Regions from separate parts of the Turicibacter sp. TJ11 genome, predicted to be linked through region 2. Evidence: predicted binding sites of a transcription regulator. Region 2 holds the regulator's gene; each other region holds the start of a gene.
What was found. The regulator HrcA, encoded in region 2, represses chaperone genes, less so after heat shock. The targets are predictions, from matches to a motif close to TTTTAGCACTNNNNNNNNNNNAGTGCTAAAA.
Positions count from the first base shown of each region.

Region 1: a site for HrcA is predicted at 2,574-2,604, ahead of htpG (molecular chaperone HtpG). Genes of this name have one in related genera too.
Region 3: a site for HrcA is predicted at 2,054-2,084, ahead of JRC48_RS11495 (co-chaperone GroES). Genes of this name have one in related genera too.

Region 1 covers NZ_CP069349.1:432,079-436,929, forward strand. The annotation lists gene JRC48_RS02065 (Fur family transcriptional regulator) at 1-298, shown strand, start outside; gene JRC48_RS02070 (YhgE/Pip domain-containing protein) at 325-2,478, shown strand; gene htpG (molecular chaperone HtpG) at 2,663-4,486, shown strand; gene JRC48_RS02080 (hypothetical protein) at 4,761-4,851, shown strand, end outside.
Region 2 covers NZ_CP069349.1:968,665-973,515, reverse strand. The annotation lists gene JRC48_RS04560 (amino acid ABC transporter permease) at 1-561, shown strand, start outside; gene JRC48_RS04555 (amino acid ABC transporter ATP-binding protein) at 574-1,323, shown strand; gene trxA (thioredoxin) at 1,509-1,823, shown strand; gene hrcA (heat-inducible transcriptional repressor HrcA) at 2,026-3,048, shown strand; gene grpE (nucleotide exchange factor GrpE) at 3,061-3,603, shown strand; gene dnaK (molecular chaperone DnaK) at 3,631-4,851, shown strand, end outside.
Region 3 covers NZ_CP069349.1:2,387,266-2,392,116, forward strand. The annotation lists gene coaBC (bifunctional phosphopantothenoylcysteine decarboxylase/phosphopantothenate--cysteine ligase CoaBC) at 1-1,016, shown strand, start outside; gene JRC48_RS11490 (type III pantothenate kinase) at 1,010-1,777, shown strand; gene JRC48_RS11495 (co-chaperone GroES) at 2,099-2,386, shown strand; gene groL (chaperonin GroEL) at 2,441-4,060, shown strand; gene acpS (holo-ACP synthase) at 4,149-4,490, shown strand; partial or broken gene JRC48_RS11510 (transposase) at 4,626-4,851, shown strand, end outside.

The DNA.
Region 1 (4,851 bases), 540 kb from region 2:
AAATGGGATTCAGTTAGGAAAGTCGACCGTCTATCGCTATCTAAACTTATTATTAGAAAAAGGAACGATTAGAAAATATTTACGTGGAAGTGGTCCAACGGCTTGTTATCGATACGTTGAAGAGCAAACACCGGAAATGACTTGTCATTTAAAGTGTGAAAGATGTGGAAAAGTTCAAGATTTATCTTGCGAGGAAATAAAAATGATTGCGACTAGTTTTAGTGAAGAAATTGGCTTTCAATTAGATTTAAGCCATACCGTTTTTTTAGGTCAATGTCGCGAATGTGTCACCAAGTAAGATGTAAAAGAAGGAAGAGATAGTAAATGATAAAAAATATTTTAACCATTTATAAAACCGATCTGAAACGCATTTTTTCTAACTATGCGGCGATGATTGTCATTTTAGCACTGTGCATTTTACCATCCCTTTACGCTTGGTTTAATATCAAGGCATCATGGGATCCCTATGGACAAGAGGCAACGAGTCAAATTAAAATTGGTGTCATTAATAACGATAAAGGAACGACGTTTAATAATCGTGAAATCAATATTGGTGATGAGGTGGTTGATCAGTTAAAAGAAAATGACCTCATGGGATGGCAGTTTGTCAGTGAAGAAGAGGGCGATAAAGCATTAGAAGAGGGAGAGTTTTATGCAACCATTACCATTCCAGATAACTTTTCAAAAGATATTACCTCATTAGTAAGTAGTGAGGTAAAAAAGGGTGAAATCATTTATCGCGTCAATGAAAAAATTAATGCGATTGCTCCTAAACTAACGAGTAAAGGTGCAACAGGTGTTCAAGAAAATATTAATAAAACCATCGTGGAAACAGTCAGTGGAATTTTATTTGAAAGTGGAAAAGAGCTTGGCTTAGAAATCCAAGAAACAGTTTTACCTCAACTTTCAACAGTTTATCATCAACTAGAGGAGTTAATTTCAAAGTTTGATGAGATGAATGAATTGGTTCAAACTGCGCATCAAGGTGGCATTCAGTTAAAGGATTTAATTGCATCCATTCAAACCGATTTACCACTCATTAGTGAAACCATTGTGTCAGCACAAGCAACGGTGACTTCGTTAGAGAGTTTCATTGAGACTTCAAAATCGTCTTTAGCAGACTTTATGCCAACCTTAAAAGAAGATATATCATTAGTTCAATCTATTGCTAATGACTTATTAACTTACACAGAGGAGCTAAAACAGGCGATTGTAAACGGTACTGAGCAAGCACCACAATTAGTGTCGAATTTAATTAGCAAAATAGAAAGTACCCAAGGGCTCATTCAGTCACTGGTTAAGATTTTGGAGACGTTTAATAAGTTTCCTGCCGGAAAATTAGATGAGGTTATCAACCAACTAACGGATACATCTAATCAGCTCGATCAAGCCAAAGTGGTGTTAAATCAAGTGTATGAAAGTCTTCTTAAAGGAGGAGAACCAGATTTAACGGCATTAAATAAAGTTGAAACGCTACTCACTAATGTATCCACGACTATGGAAGATATTTATAACCGTTTTGATACAGCAATTACGCCAGCTTTAAATGAAGTGATTAACGAGGCATATGTGACGGCTGATCATGTACTAACAGTGTTAAAGGAAGCACAAAATAAACTTCCAGAGGTTGAATCGTTATTAAATACAGCCTATGAAGGAGCAGATAAAGGAATTAATGCGATTGAGTATGTTAATTCTAGTTTGCCAAAGGCAGAGGATAAGGTCAAAGAAATCACCTCAAAACTTGGTGACATTAATAATAGTCAAGATTTAAAAGAAGTATTGTCTATCTTACAAGAGGCGGTCACTGAACGTCAAAACTTTATGACTTCACCAGTTGATTTAGTCGAAGAGACCATCTTTCCAATGCATAACTATGGTACAGCGATGACGCCTTTTTACAGTGTTTTAGCTCAATGGGTCGGAATCACGTTATTAATCTCTATCTTATCTGTACATGCTTTAGGTAATTATCGTCCAATTGAAGAGTACTTTGGTAAATTTTTATTGTTTGCCACGATCGCACTGATTCAAGGATTAATTATTGCTTTAGGCGACTTATACTTATTAAACATTTACTGTGTTAATCCAACCCTATTTATCGTTGGTTCATTATTAACGAGTGTCACATTTACTTTTATTATTTATTCACTCGTTTCTGTATTTGGAAATGTAGGGAAAGTGATCTCAATTATTTTACTTGTTTTACAAGTCGCGGGATCAGGAGGAACGTTTCCTATTCAATTAACGCCTAGATTTTTTCAAGTGATTCATCCGTTTTTACCATTTACTTATGCGATTTCATTTGCACGCGAAGCCATCGGGGGTGTAGTCGTGACTGTTTTAATGAAAGATATCGTCATTATGTTGATCTATATGGTCATGGTTATGTTAGTTTCCATCTTTTTAAAGAAACCTATTAATAAGCTATTATTTGGATTTGCCGAAAAGTTTGAAGAAAGTCAATTAGGAGAATAATCGCATGTTAAACATGCGATTTTCTTCAATTTAAAGGGTTTAATCATGAAAAAAGTTGACACTAATTTAGGGTTGTGATATAAATGAAATATAAATATTAGCACTCTATTATAACGAGTGATAAAACAGAGGAGCGATCAAGTTGAAACAATTTAAAGCTGAATCAAAGCGATTATTAGACTTAATGATTAACTCAATTTACACACATCGTGAAATTTTCTTACGCGAGCTTATTTCAAACGCAAGTGATGCAATCGATAAACTTTATTATAAAGCTTTAACGGATTCTAATCTAACATTCAATGCAGATGACTATTTTATTAAAGTGTCAGTGGACGAAGCAAATCGTCAAATTACGATTTCAGATACAGGAATTGGGATGACTGAAGCAGAGTTAGATGAGCACTTAGGAGTTATTGCAAAAAGTGGTTCATTACAATTCAAAAAAGATACAGAATTAGAAGATGGACATGACATTATCGGACAATTCGGAGTTGGATTTTATTCAGCTTTCTTAGTTGCAGATAAAGTAACGGTTATTACAAAATCATTAACATCAGACACAGCTTATAAATGGGAATCTTGCGGAGCTGATGGATACACGATTGAACCATGTGAAAAAGCGACGGTTGGAACAGACATCATCTTAACAGTGAAAGAAAATACAGAAGATGAGAATTTCGATGAGTATTTAGATGTTTATAAATTAAAATCAATTATTAAAAAATATTCAGATTTCATTCGTTACCCAATTAAAATGGACTTAACACGTTCACAATTAAAAGAAGGTACTGAAAATGAATACGAAGAAATTACTGAAGAACAAACAGTAAATAGTATGGTTCCAATTTGGAAGAAAAATAAACGTGAATTAACAGATGAAGATTATGAAAACTTCTATAATGAAAAACATTTTGGATTTGACAAACCATTAGCTCATGTTCATTTAAGTGTCGATGGAACGGTAAGCTACAATGCGATTTTATACATTCCAGAAAAAATGCCATACGATTTTTATACAACAGAGTATGAAAAAGGATTAGAACTTTATTCAAGTGGTGTATTAATTATGAATAAATGTTCAGATTTATTACCAGACTACTTTAGCTTTGTTAAAGGGATTGTGGATTCAGAAGATTTATCATTAAACATTTCACGTGAAATTTTACAACATGACCGCCAATTAAAATTAATTGCTAAAAACATTAAAACAAAAATTAAAAATGAATTAGAGAAAATGATTAAAAATGATCGCGAGAAGTACGAAACGTTCTATCAATCATTTGGACGTCAATTAAAATATGGCGTTTACTCTGATTTTGGAGCAAATAAAGACGTTTTACAAGATTTATTAATGTTTGCTTCATCACACGAAGATAAATTAGTAACGTTAGATGAATATGTATCACGTATGAAAGAGGATCAAACGCATATTTACTATGCGGTGGGTGAATCAATTGATCGTATTAAAAAGTTACCTCAATCAGAAGCAGTTTTAGATAAAGGATATGAAATCTTATACTTCACAGAAGATATCGATGAATTTGCGATTAAGATGTTAATGTCATATCAAGATAAAGAATTTAAATCGGTATCAAGCGCTGATTTAGGATTAGATACAGATGCACAAGATGAAGAAGCAACGAAAGAGTTTGCGACATTATTTGAAACAATGACGACAGCGTTAAGTGGAAAAGTTAAATCAGTACGTGCGAGCCGTCGTTTAAAATCTCATCCAGTTTGCTTAGCAAATGAAGGGGATTTATCAATTGAGATGGAAAAAGTATTAAACGCGATGCCAAATGCACAACAAGTGAAAGCAGATAAAGTATTAGAGGTTAACGTGAATCACGAAGTGTTTAAATCGTTACAAAATGCTTATGAAACAGATAAAGAAAAATTTGATTTATTTACAGACGTGTTATACAATCAAGCCCGTTTAATTGAAGGATTAGATATCGAAGATCCAGTGGCATTTACAAATAACGTTTGTCAATTAATGAAGTAATTTAATAGCAAAAGGAGCCTGTCTGTTGAGCAGGCTCCTTTTATGTTGATCTCTTTATGAATATGAAACAAAGCCAAAATAGAAGTCAACATCTCATCAATCAACGTCTAAGTATAAGTGGTATCAAAAAGAGTGAGTTTTGTTTCATTAGAAATAGCAAAGAGAATGAAAGCGTATTGTCAGAGAAAGTCGAATTGGATATAATTAAGGAAGATAGGGTATAAGATAATAAAAAATTGACATATAAAATGAATAGAAAGGATTGATTCCAGTTATGAAGAAGCGGGTAAAAGATAATATTATCATTGGAGGAGGATTGCTTTTATTATCGTTAATTTTACACTATATTCATGTTTTAATTTTTA
Region 2 (4,851 bases):
GTAACTAAAAAAACCTTACATGCATTAATAGGAATTTATGTTTGGTTCTTTAGAGGAACACCAATGATGGTTCAAGCTATGTTTTTGTATTATGCACTACGTCCGGTTTTAGGATGGGATGCGATGACAGCTGGGATTGTCATTATTTCAGTTAATACAGGTGCTTACATGTCAGAGATTATTCGTTCTGGAATTCAGTCGGTTGAACGTGGACAAGTCGAAGCGGCACGTAGTATCGGAATGAATAGTGTGCAGACGATGATCTACATCGTTTTACCTCAAGCCATTAAGAATTCATTCCCATCGATCGGTAATGAGTTTATTGTTAATATTAAAGATAGCTCAATGCTAAACGTGATCGGAGTAATTGAATTATTCTTCCAATCACGTTCAGTAGCTGGAAGTGCCATGTTATACTCGGAAACTTTTTTCATTACATGTCTCATTTATTTAGTTCTTACAACGATTACCTCTCAAATTTTAAGATTAGTGGAAAAGAAAATGAATATGCCAAAAACATCTTTTCCAGCATCCCAAACCATGCCGAACTCGCTAAGCTAAGGAGGGATTAAAGTGGAAGCAAGTCAAATCATTAACATTCATGGATTAAAAAAATATTTTGGGAATTTAGAAGTTTTAAAAAATATTGAATTTCAGGTCAATAAGGGAGAAGTTATTACCATCATCGGTTCAAGTGGAAGTGGAAAATCAACCTTATTACGTTGTATTAATTTATTAGAAAACCCAGATAGTGGACAAATCTTTTATCAAGGAAAAGATATCCTAACAGGAAGTATTAATATTAATCATCATCGTACAAAAGTAGGAATGGTTTTTCAAAATTTTAATTTATTTCATCATAAAACAGTTTTAGAAAATTGCATGATGGGGCAAATTAAAATTTTAAAGCGTAGCAAAGAAGAAGCAAAAGAAAAGGCAATGTTTTACTTAAAAAAAGTAGGAATGGAACGATTTGCAGATTGCAGTAGCACTCAATTATCGGGTGGCCAAAAACAACGTGTAGGCATTGCAAGAGCGTTATGTATGGATCCTGAAGTTTTACTTTTTGATGAGCCAACAAGTGCACTCGATCCAGAAATGGTCGGTGGCATTTTAGATGTCATGAAGCAGTTAGCAGATGAAGGATTAACGATGATTATCGTGACCCATGAAATGGGATTTGCTAAAGAAGTCAGTGATCGAGTGGTGTTTATGGATCAAGGGGTGATTGCAGAAGAAGGAACACCTGAAGAAATTTTTATTCATCCAAAGCAAGAGCGAACAAAAGCCTTTTTACATCGTTATTTATCAAATAGCTTGTAACCGTTAGTTTTCTAACGGTTTTAAACTATCTACTGATCGTAATCTTTGTCTTTTTTTAGTATAAGTAATTGTGAATGTAAAAATATAAGTGTGAGATACTATGAAAGAAAGTGCAAACTATTTGTAATTTCATGCCAATATGGTATACTAATTTTATATAAATCGGTAGGTAAGGAGGAATAAATATGTCAGTTATTTATGCAACAGAAGAAACATTTGCTCAAGAAATCAGCAGCGGATTAGTTTTAGTTGATTTCTATGCAGATTGGTGTGGACCATGTAAAATGATCGCTCCAGTTTTAGATGAGTTAGCTACAGAATTAGAAGGAACAGTGAAAATCGTAAAAGTTAACGTTGATAATTGCCAATCAGTAGCTGCTGAGTATAAAGTAATGTCAATCCCAACATTAATTTTATTCAAAGACGGACAAGCGGTTCAACAAACAGTTGGATTCCAACCTAAAGCATCATTATTATCATTAATTCAATCAAATAAATAATGAAACATAAAAAAGAGGGCATACTATGTATGACCCTCTTTTTTCATAACTGTTAATTGTTAAAAATAAATTTGGAGTGTTAAAACGAAATGAAATCCATAAAAAACTAAAAAATTAGCACTATGGTGTTGACAGTGCTAATTGATTTATATATAATGATATTAGCACTTAAGATGAACGAGTGCTAAAAGAGGTGTTTACATTGCTAACAGAACGTCAAATATTAGTTTTAAAGGCAATTGTAGAAGAGTTCATACAAACTGCACAACCTGTTGGCTCTCGAATCCTCTCTAAAAAAGAAGATTTGAATTTTTCAGCGGCAACCATTCGTAATGATATGGCTGATCTTGAGGATTTAGGTTTTATTGAAAAAACTCATACATCAAGTGGACGTGTTCCGAGTCAAAAGGGATATCGATACTATGTAGATTTTATTGTAAATCAAGAACCGATTGAGACAACACCAGAAGTAGGGATATTTAAACAATTGTTAGAAAAGAAACAGTTTGAACGTGAGACGACAATTAAAGAAGCTGTTAAGCTTTTGTCTAGTTTAACCAATTATACATCGATCTTACTCGGTCCATCACGTGATTATAGTCGAGTTAAAAAAATTCAATTTGTTCCGATTTCAGATCGTCAAGCGGTATTTGTCTTGATTACTGATCAAGGGCATGTTGAAAGCCGAACAATCACCCTTCCAACTAATATTGACATCACTAGAATGGAAAGCATTATTAAGGCACTCGATGAGTTATTAGTAGGAGAGTATATTGGTCATGTTCAAGAAAAGTTGACAGAGAGTTTTGAAAATCAACTACATGATTTTATCTCCTATAAAGAAGAGATTATGTACGCGATGCTACAACTTTTATCCCAATCATTAAATCAACAAAATTATATTTTGAGTGGGAAGTCAAATATTTTAAAACAACCTGAATTTAACGATTTAGAAAAAGCTTATCGTTTATTTAATATGATAGAAGCAGATGAAATTGTTAAAGTAATAGAGGCCGATGAAGGTGGCCATCAATTAACAGTTAAAATTGGACAAGAGAACGAAATTAAAGCGATGGAGAATTGTACATTAATTACGGTTCCTTATCAAATTAGTGATCAAGAATATGGAAAGATTGCGGTATTAGGTCCAACTCGAATGGAATATCGTAAAATTATCCCTCTTCTTGAACATGTTGCTCGTATCATGTCTGATTTATATAAATAGGAGGTGGGACGATTGAATAAAGATGCCCAATCAGTTGAGGAATTAAATGAGGAACAAACAGAAGCTTTAGAATCAACGTGCTGCCAAGAAGATGAGTGTGAAACGATTGATGAAACAGAAAGCTTAAAACAACAAATTGAAGACTTAAAAGATCAATTGTTACGTAATGCGGCTGAACTTGAAAACTTCAAACGCCGTATGAACGAAGAACGTGCTCGTGAAACGAAATATCGTTCTCAATCATTAGCTACAAATATTATTCCAGCTATTGATAACTTCGAACGCGCGTTATCATCAACAGTTGAGGATGAGAATACAAAAACATTCTTAACAGGATTTAAAATGATCCATACTCAATTAGTGGAAGCTCTAAAACAAGAAGGAGTTGAAGCGATTGAAGCAGAGGGTGTAGCCTTTGACCCAACTGTTCATCAAGCGGTAATGCAAGAAGCTGTAGAAGGTGTAGAATCAGGTATGGTTTTACAAGAATTACAAAAAGGATATAAGCTAAAAGATCGTGTCATTCGACCATCAATGGTTAAAGTTAGCGAATAAAAAATAGATCAAGGAGGATGAATCTCTATGGGTAAAATTATTGGTATCGACTTAGGAACAACAAACTCATGTGTTTCTGTTATGGAAGGTGGAGAAGCAAAAGTTATTGCTAATCCAGAAGGGTTACGTACAACACCATCTGTTGTTTCATTTAAAGGTGACGAGCGTCAAGTAGGTGACGTAGCTAAACGTCAAGCAATCACAAACCCTAACACAATCATGTCTATCAAACGTCATATGGGAACAAACCATAAAGTGACTATTGAAGGAAAAGAATATACACCACAAGAAATCTCAGCGATCATTTTACAAAACTTAAAAGCAACAGCTGAAGCTTACTTAGGTGAACCAGTAACTGAAGCAGTTATCACTGTACCAGCTTACTTTAACGATGCTGAGCGTCAAGCAACGAAAGATGCAGGGAAAATCGCAGGATTAGATGTTAAACGTATCATCAACGAACCAACTGCAGCAGCATTAGCATACGGATTAGATAAAACAGATAAAGAACAAATCATCTTAGTATACGATTTAGGTGGAGGAACATTCGACGTTTCAATCTTAGACTTAGCAGATGGAACATTCGAAGTATTAGCAACTGCCGGAGATAACCGTTTAGGTGGAGATGACTTCGACCAAGTGATCATTGATTGGTTAGTAAAAGAATTCAAAGCAGAAACGGGTGTTGATTTATCAGCAGATAAAATGGCAATGCAACGTTTAAAAGATGCAGCTGAAAAAGCGAAAAAAGACTTATCAGGTGTAACTTCAGTTCAAATTTCATTACCATTCATCTCAATGAATGCAACAGGACCATTACACTTAGAAAAAACATTATCACGTGCACAATTTGATGCAATGACAGCAACATTAGTAGAACGTACAATGGGACCAGTTCGTCAAGCATTAAAAGATGCTAAAATGACAGCTAATGACTTAGATCAAGTTTTATTAGTAGGTGGATCAACTCGTATCCCAGCTGTTCAAAATGCAATTAAAAACGAATTAGGAAAAGAACCTAACAAAGGTGTTAACCCAGACGAAGTTGTAGCAATGGGTGCTGCAATTCAAGGTGGAGTTTTACAAGGAGACGTTAAAGATATCTTATTATTAGACGTCACTCCATTATCATTAGGTATTGAAACAATGGGACAAGTAATGACAGTTTTAATCCCTCGTAATACAACAATCCCAACTTCAAAATCACAAGTCTTCTCAACAGCAGCTGACAACCAACCAGCAGTAGAC
Region 3 (4,851 bases), 1.2 Mb from region 2:
ATTTTCAATATGATGTTAATCATATTTCATTAGCTAAACGTGCTGATTTATTTGTTGTCGCGCCAGCTTCAGCAAATTGTATTGCCAAGTTTGCCCATGGTTTAGCAGATGATATGTTATCCACAACGTTTTTAGCTGCTACTTGTCCAAAGTTAATTGCTCCTGCCATGAATACAGGAATGTTAACTAACCCTATCACGAAAAGAAACATTGACATCTGTAAAGAGTACGGTATGACATTTGTTGAATCAGATAGTGGATATTTAGCATGTGGTGATGTAGGAAAAGGCCGATTAGCTGAAATTGAAGAGATTGAGGATGCGATTGAGTGTTTACTAATTGAAGAAAAACCACTAAAAGGAATGAAGGTTGTTGTCACTGCTGGACCGACACAAGAAGATTTAGATCCTGTTCGTTTTATGACGAATCATTCAAGTGGTAAGATGGGATATGCAGTTGCACGTGCCGCTCGTAATTTAGGAGCAGATGTGACACTAATTACAGGACCTGTGACATTGAGAAAACCAATCTTTATGGATGTTGTTGAGGTAAGAACAGCAGCCGAAATGTTTAAAGAAGTAGAGGCATTCACGAATGATTATGATATTTTAATTAAATCAGCAGCTGTTTCCGATTATCGAGTAGAGTGTGTGAGTGATCAAAAAATGAAAAAACAAGGTGATCACTTAGCGATTGACTTTGTGATGAATCCCGATATTTTAGCTCATATGGGACATTCTAAAAAACCACATCAAGTCGTTTGTGGTTTTGCAATGGAAACACAGAATTTAATTGAAAACGCCACTAAGAAATTAGTGAACAAAGGGGCTGATTTAATTGTGGCTAATCAATTAAATGAACAGTCAGCAGGCTTTAAAAAAGATACTAATATCGTGACATTTTTAACTCCTGATCATGTTGAGACGTTAGATGTGATGTCAAAAGAAGCACTCGGTTATGAAATTATGAATCGATTATTACATATTTTAATAAAGAAAAGAGGAGCAGTATGCTAGTTGTTATCGATGTTGGAAATACAAATATTACACTAGGGGTTTATAACGGTGATGAATTAATCGCAAACTTTCGACTAACGACTAAGCTCCAACGAACATCAGACGAGTTTGGAATTACCTTATTCTCATTTTTTCAAACAAAAAATATTAATCCACAAGCAGTTGAAGATGTTTTAATATCAAGTGTGGTTCCTAAAATTATGCACTCATTAACGAATGCGATTAGAAAATATTTTAATATTGAACCAATGATTGTTGGTCCTGGAATTAAGACAGGAATTAGTATTAAAACAGAAAATCCTCGTGAAGTAGGAGCAGATCGTATTGTGGATATTGCAGCGGCTTATCATATTTATGGAGGTCCAGCTTTAGTGATTGATTTTGGAACAGCAACAACATACGACTATGTGAATGAAAACGGTGAGTTTGAATTTGGGGTTACTTCACCTGGGATTGAGATTTCAGCTCAAGCTTTATGGACACAAGCTGCTAAATTGCCTGAGATTGAAATTAAAAAACCCGCAACGATTATGTGTCGTAACACCATTACAAGTATGCAAGGTGGATTAGTTTATGGCTACATTGGACAGACGGAATATATTATTCAAAAAGTAAAAGAAGCCGTAGGCAAGGAAATCAAAGTAGTTGCAACTGGAGGACTTGGGCGTATTATCTATAATGAGACTGATATGATTGATGTCTATGATCCAGATTTAGCTTTTAAAGGAATGAAAGTTATTTATCAAAAAAATAAGGCTTAAGCATATAGTAATAAAAAAAGACTTATACAGATCATTATCTGATAAGTCTTTTTTGTTTAATAAATTATAAATTTATAGAGTATGTTAAAAGTTATCGTTCATTTTGATTAAACATTAAAACTTATGATTCGATGAAATGAATGCTTTTAATACAATAGTCATAGAACAATAGGAATATTTGTTAATTTTAAGCATATTAATCAATAGGTGGACTATAATAAGAAGGATTTTATCCGAAACTATTGCCATTATTTATTCATATTTGTATAATTTATTTAGTAGCACTCTGTATAAAAGAGTGATAAAAGAGGAGGAACGGTCATGTTAAAACCATTAAATCATCATGTTGTTCTTGAAATTGTAGAGGTTGAAAAGACAACGGCTAGTGGGATTATTCTTTCAGGAGAAGCGTCAAAACCAAAGCATTCAGAGGGTGTCGTGATTGCAGTTGGTGAAGGAAAGTTATTAGACAATGGAAAACGCCAACCGTTAGTCGTTGAGGTCGGACAACGTGTTATTTATAACGGATTTGGTGGGACAAAAGTTTCGCATGAAGGTAAAGAATTAGTTATTTTAGCGCAAGATGATATTTTAGCAATTGTAGAGTAAGTTCAATAGAGTTTTTAATAGATATTATTTTCATTTAAAGGAGGATTTAAGTTTATGGCAAAAGAGATTTTATTTGCTGAAGATGCGCGTCGCGCGATGATTCGTGGGGTAGATAAATTAGCGGATACCGTTAAGGTTACTTTAGGGCCAAAAGGTCGAAATGTTATTTTAGAACAAAAATTTGGAACACCTCAAATTATTAATGATGGAGTATCTATTGCAAAAGAAATTGAATTAGAAGATAAATTTGAAAACATGGGAGCACGTTTAGTCGCTCAAGTAGCTAGTCGTACAAACGATGTAGCAGGAGATGGAACAACAACTGCAACGGTATTAGCTCAGGCAATGATTCGAGAAGGAAATAAAAACATTGTAGCTGGTGCTAATCCAATGACAATTCGTCGTGGAATAGAACGTGCTGTAAAAGTAGCAGTAGAAGCATTAAAAGCAAATTCTAAGCCGATTGAAGGAAAGGAATCAATCGCTAGTGTAGCAGCCATTTCTGCTGCTGATGAAGAAATCGGTAAATTAATTGCAGAAGCGATGGAACGTGTAGGAAACGATGGTGTCATTACGTTAGAAGAATCAAAAGGATTCGAGACAACAATGGACATTGTTGAAGGAATGCAATTTGATCGTGGATATTTATCATCTTATATGGTGACGGATACAGATAAAATGGAAGCTGTTTTAGATAATCCGTATATTTTAGTAACAGATTCAAAAGTTTCTGCTTTACAAGATATTTTACCTATTCTTGAACAATTAGTTCAAACAGGCCGTTCAATGATTATTATTGCTGATGATATTGAAAATGAGGCTTTAGCTGCATTAGTCGTGAATAAATTACGTGGTACGTTTAATGTAGTTGCTGTTAAAGCACCTGGATTTGGAGATCGTCGTAAACGTATGCTTGAAGACATTGCTATTTTAACAGGAGCTCAATTAGTGACTGAAGAATTAGGATTAGAGCTTAAAAATACAACATTAGATCAATGTGGACACGCTGGTCGTGTGATTGTCACGAAAGATCATACAACAATCGTGGAGGGAATTGGGTCACAAATGGACATTCAAGCACGTATTGCTCAAATTCGTGCGGAGTTAGAAAATACAGTTTCTGAGTTTGATAAAGAAAAATTATTAGAACGTTTAGCAAAACTAAGTGGAGGAGTTGCCGTTATTAAAGTAGGTGCAGCTACTGAAACAGAGTTAAAAGAACGTAAATTACGTATTGAAGATGCGCTAAACGCGACACGTGCTGCCGTTCAAGAAGGAATTGTTGCCGGTGGTGGAACAGCGTATATGAATATTTATAATGAGGTTGAAAAAATTGAAGCCACAGGTGATGAAGCAACGGGTGTTCAAATTGTTTTAAAAGCATTAGAAGCTCCAATTCGTCAAATTGCTGAAAATGCAGGAATTGAAGGATCAATCATTGTTTATAAGTTAAAAGAGTTAGAACCAGGATTCGGATATAATGCTGCAACAAATGAGTTTGTTGATATGTTCCAATCAGGAATTGTTGATCCAACTAAGGTAACTCGTTCAGCTTTACAAAATGCTGCAAGTATCTCAGCTTCATTCTTAACGGCTGAAGCGGCTGTTGTTGAGATTGAAAAACCTCAAGCACCTCAGTCACCAGCTGATATGGGCGGAATGGGAATGATGTAATAAAAAAATCTCTAGATTAGTCTAGAGATTTTTTTATGATGATTTCAAGATAAGCTATAATAAAAGAAATGAAGATTAGAGGTGAGCCATGAAGGGAATTGGAACAGATATCATTGAGATCAGGCGTATTGAACAACTTAAACAACGTGAACGATTTGTTCATAAATTATTGAGTGAAGAAGAATTACAATTATATCAATCATTTAAACATATTAAAAGGCAAAATGAATTTTTAGCGGGTCGTTGGGCGGTTAAAGAAGCATTATATAAAGCTTTAGGAACATACTGTAATGGAAAATCATATCAAGAATTCAGTGTTATAAATGATGAAATAGGAAAACCTTTTTTATTAACACCTAAGCTAGAAGGATTACATATTAGCATTAGTCATTGTGAACATTATGCGGTAGCATTCGTTATTTGGGAATAAAAAAATCAGCTATTAATAGGAGGCCACTGAAAAAGTCCTCTATCTGAAAACATCTAACATTTCAATAGAAGTGTTGGATGTTTTTTTGATTTACGGTAAAATTAAACTAACGTCAAACTTTGTCGAGGGGTGCTTATGCTAGTTAAACAAAATGCTTTACCACTTAGCGCATACGCAGGATTATATGATATGGTGGTTCCAAAAGATAATTTATTAAGACGAATGAATGAAGTGGTTGATTTTTCATTTATTTACGATGAGTTAAAAGAAAAATATTGTGTGGATAATGGTCGAAATGCAATTGATCCCATTCGCTTATTTAAGTATCTATTATTAAAAGTCATTTATGAACTATCTGATG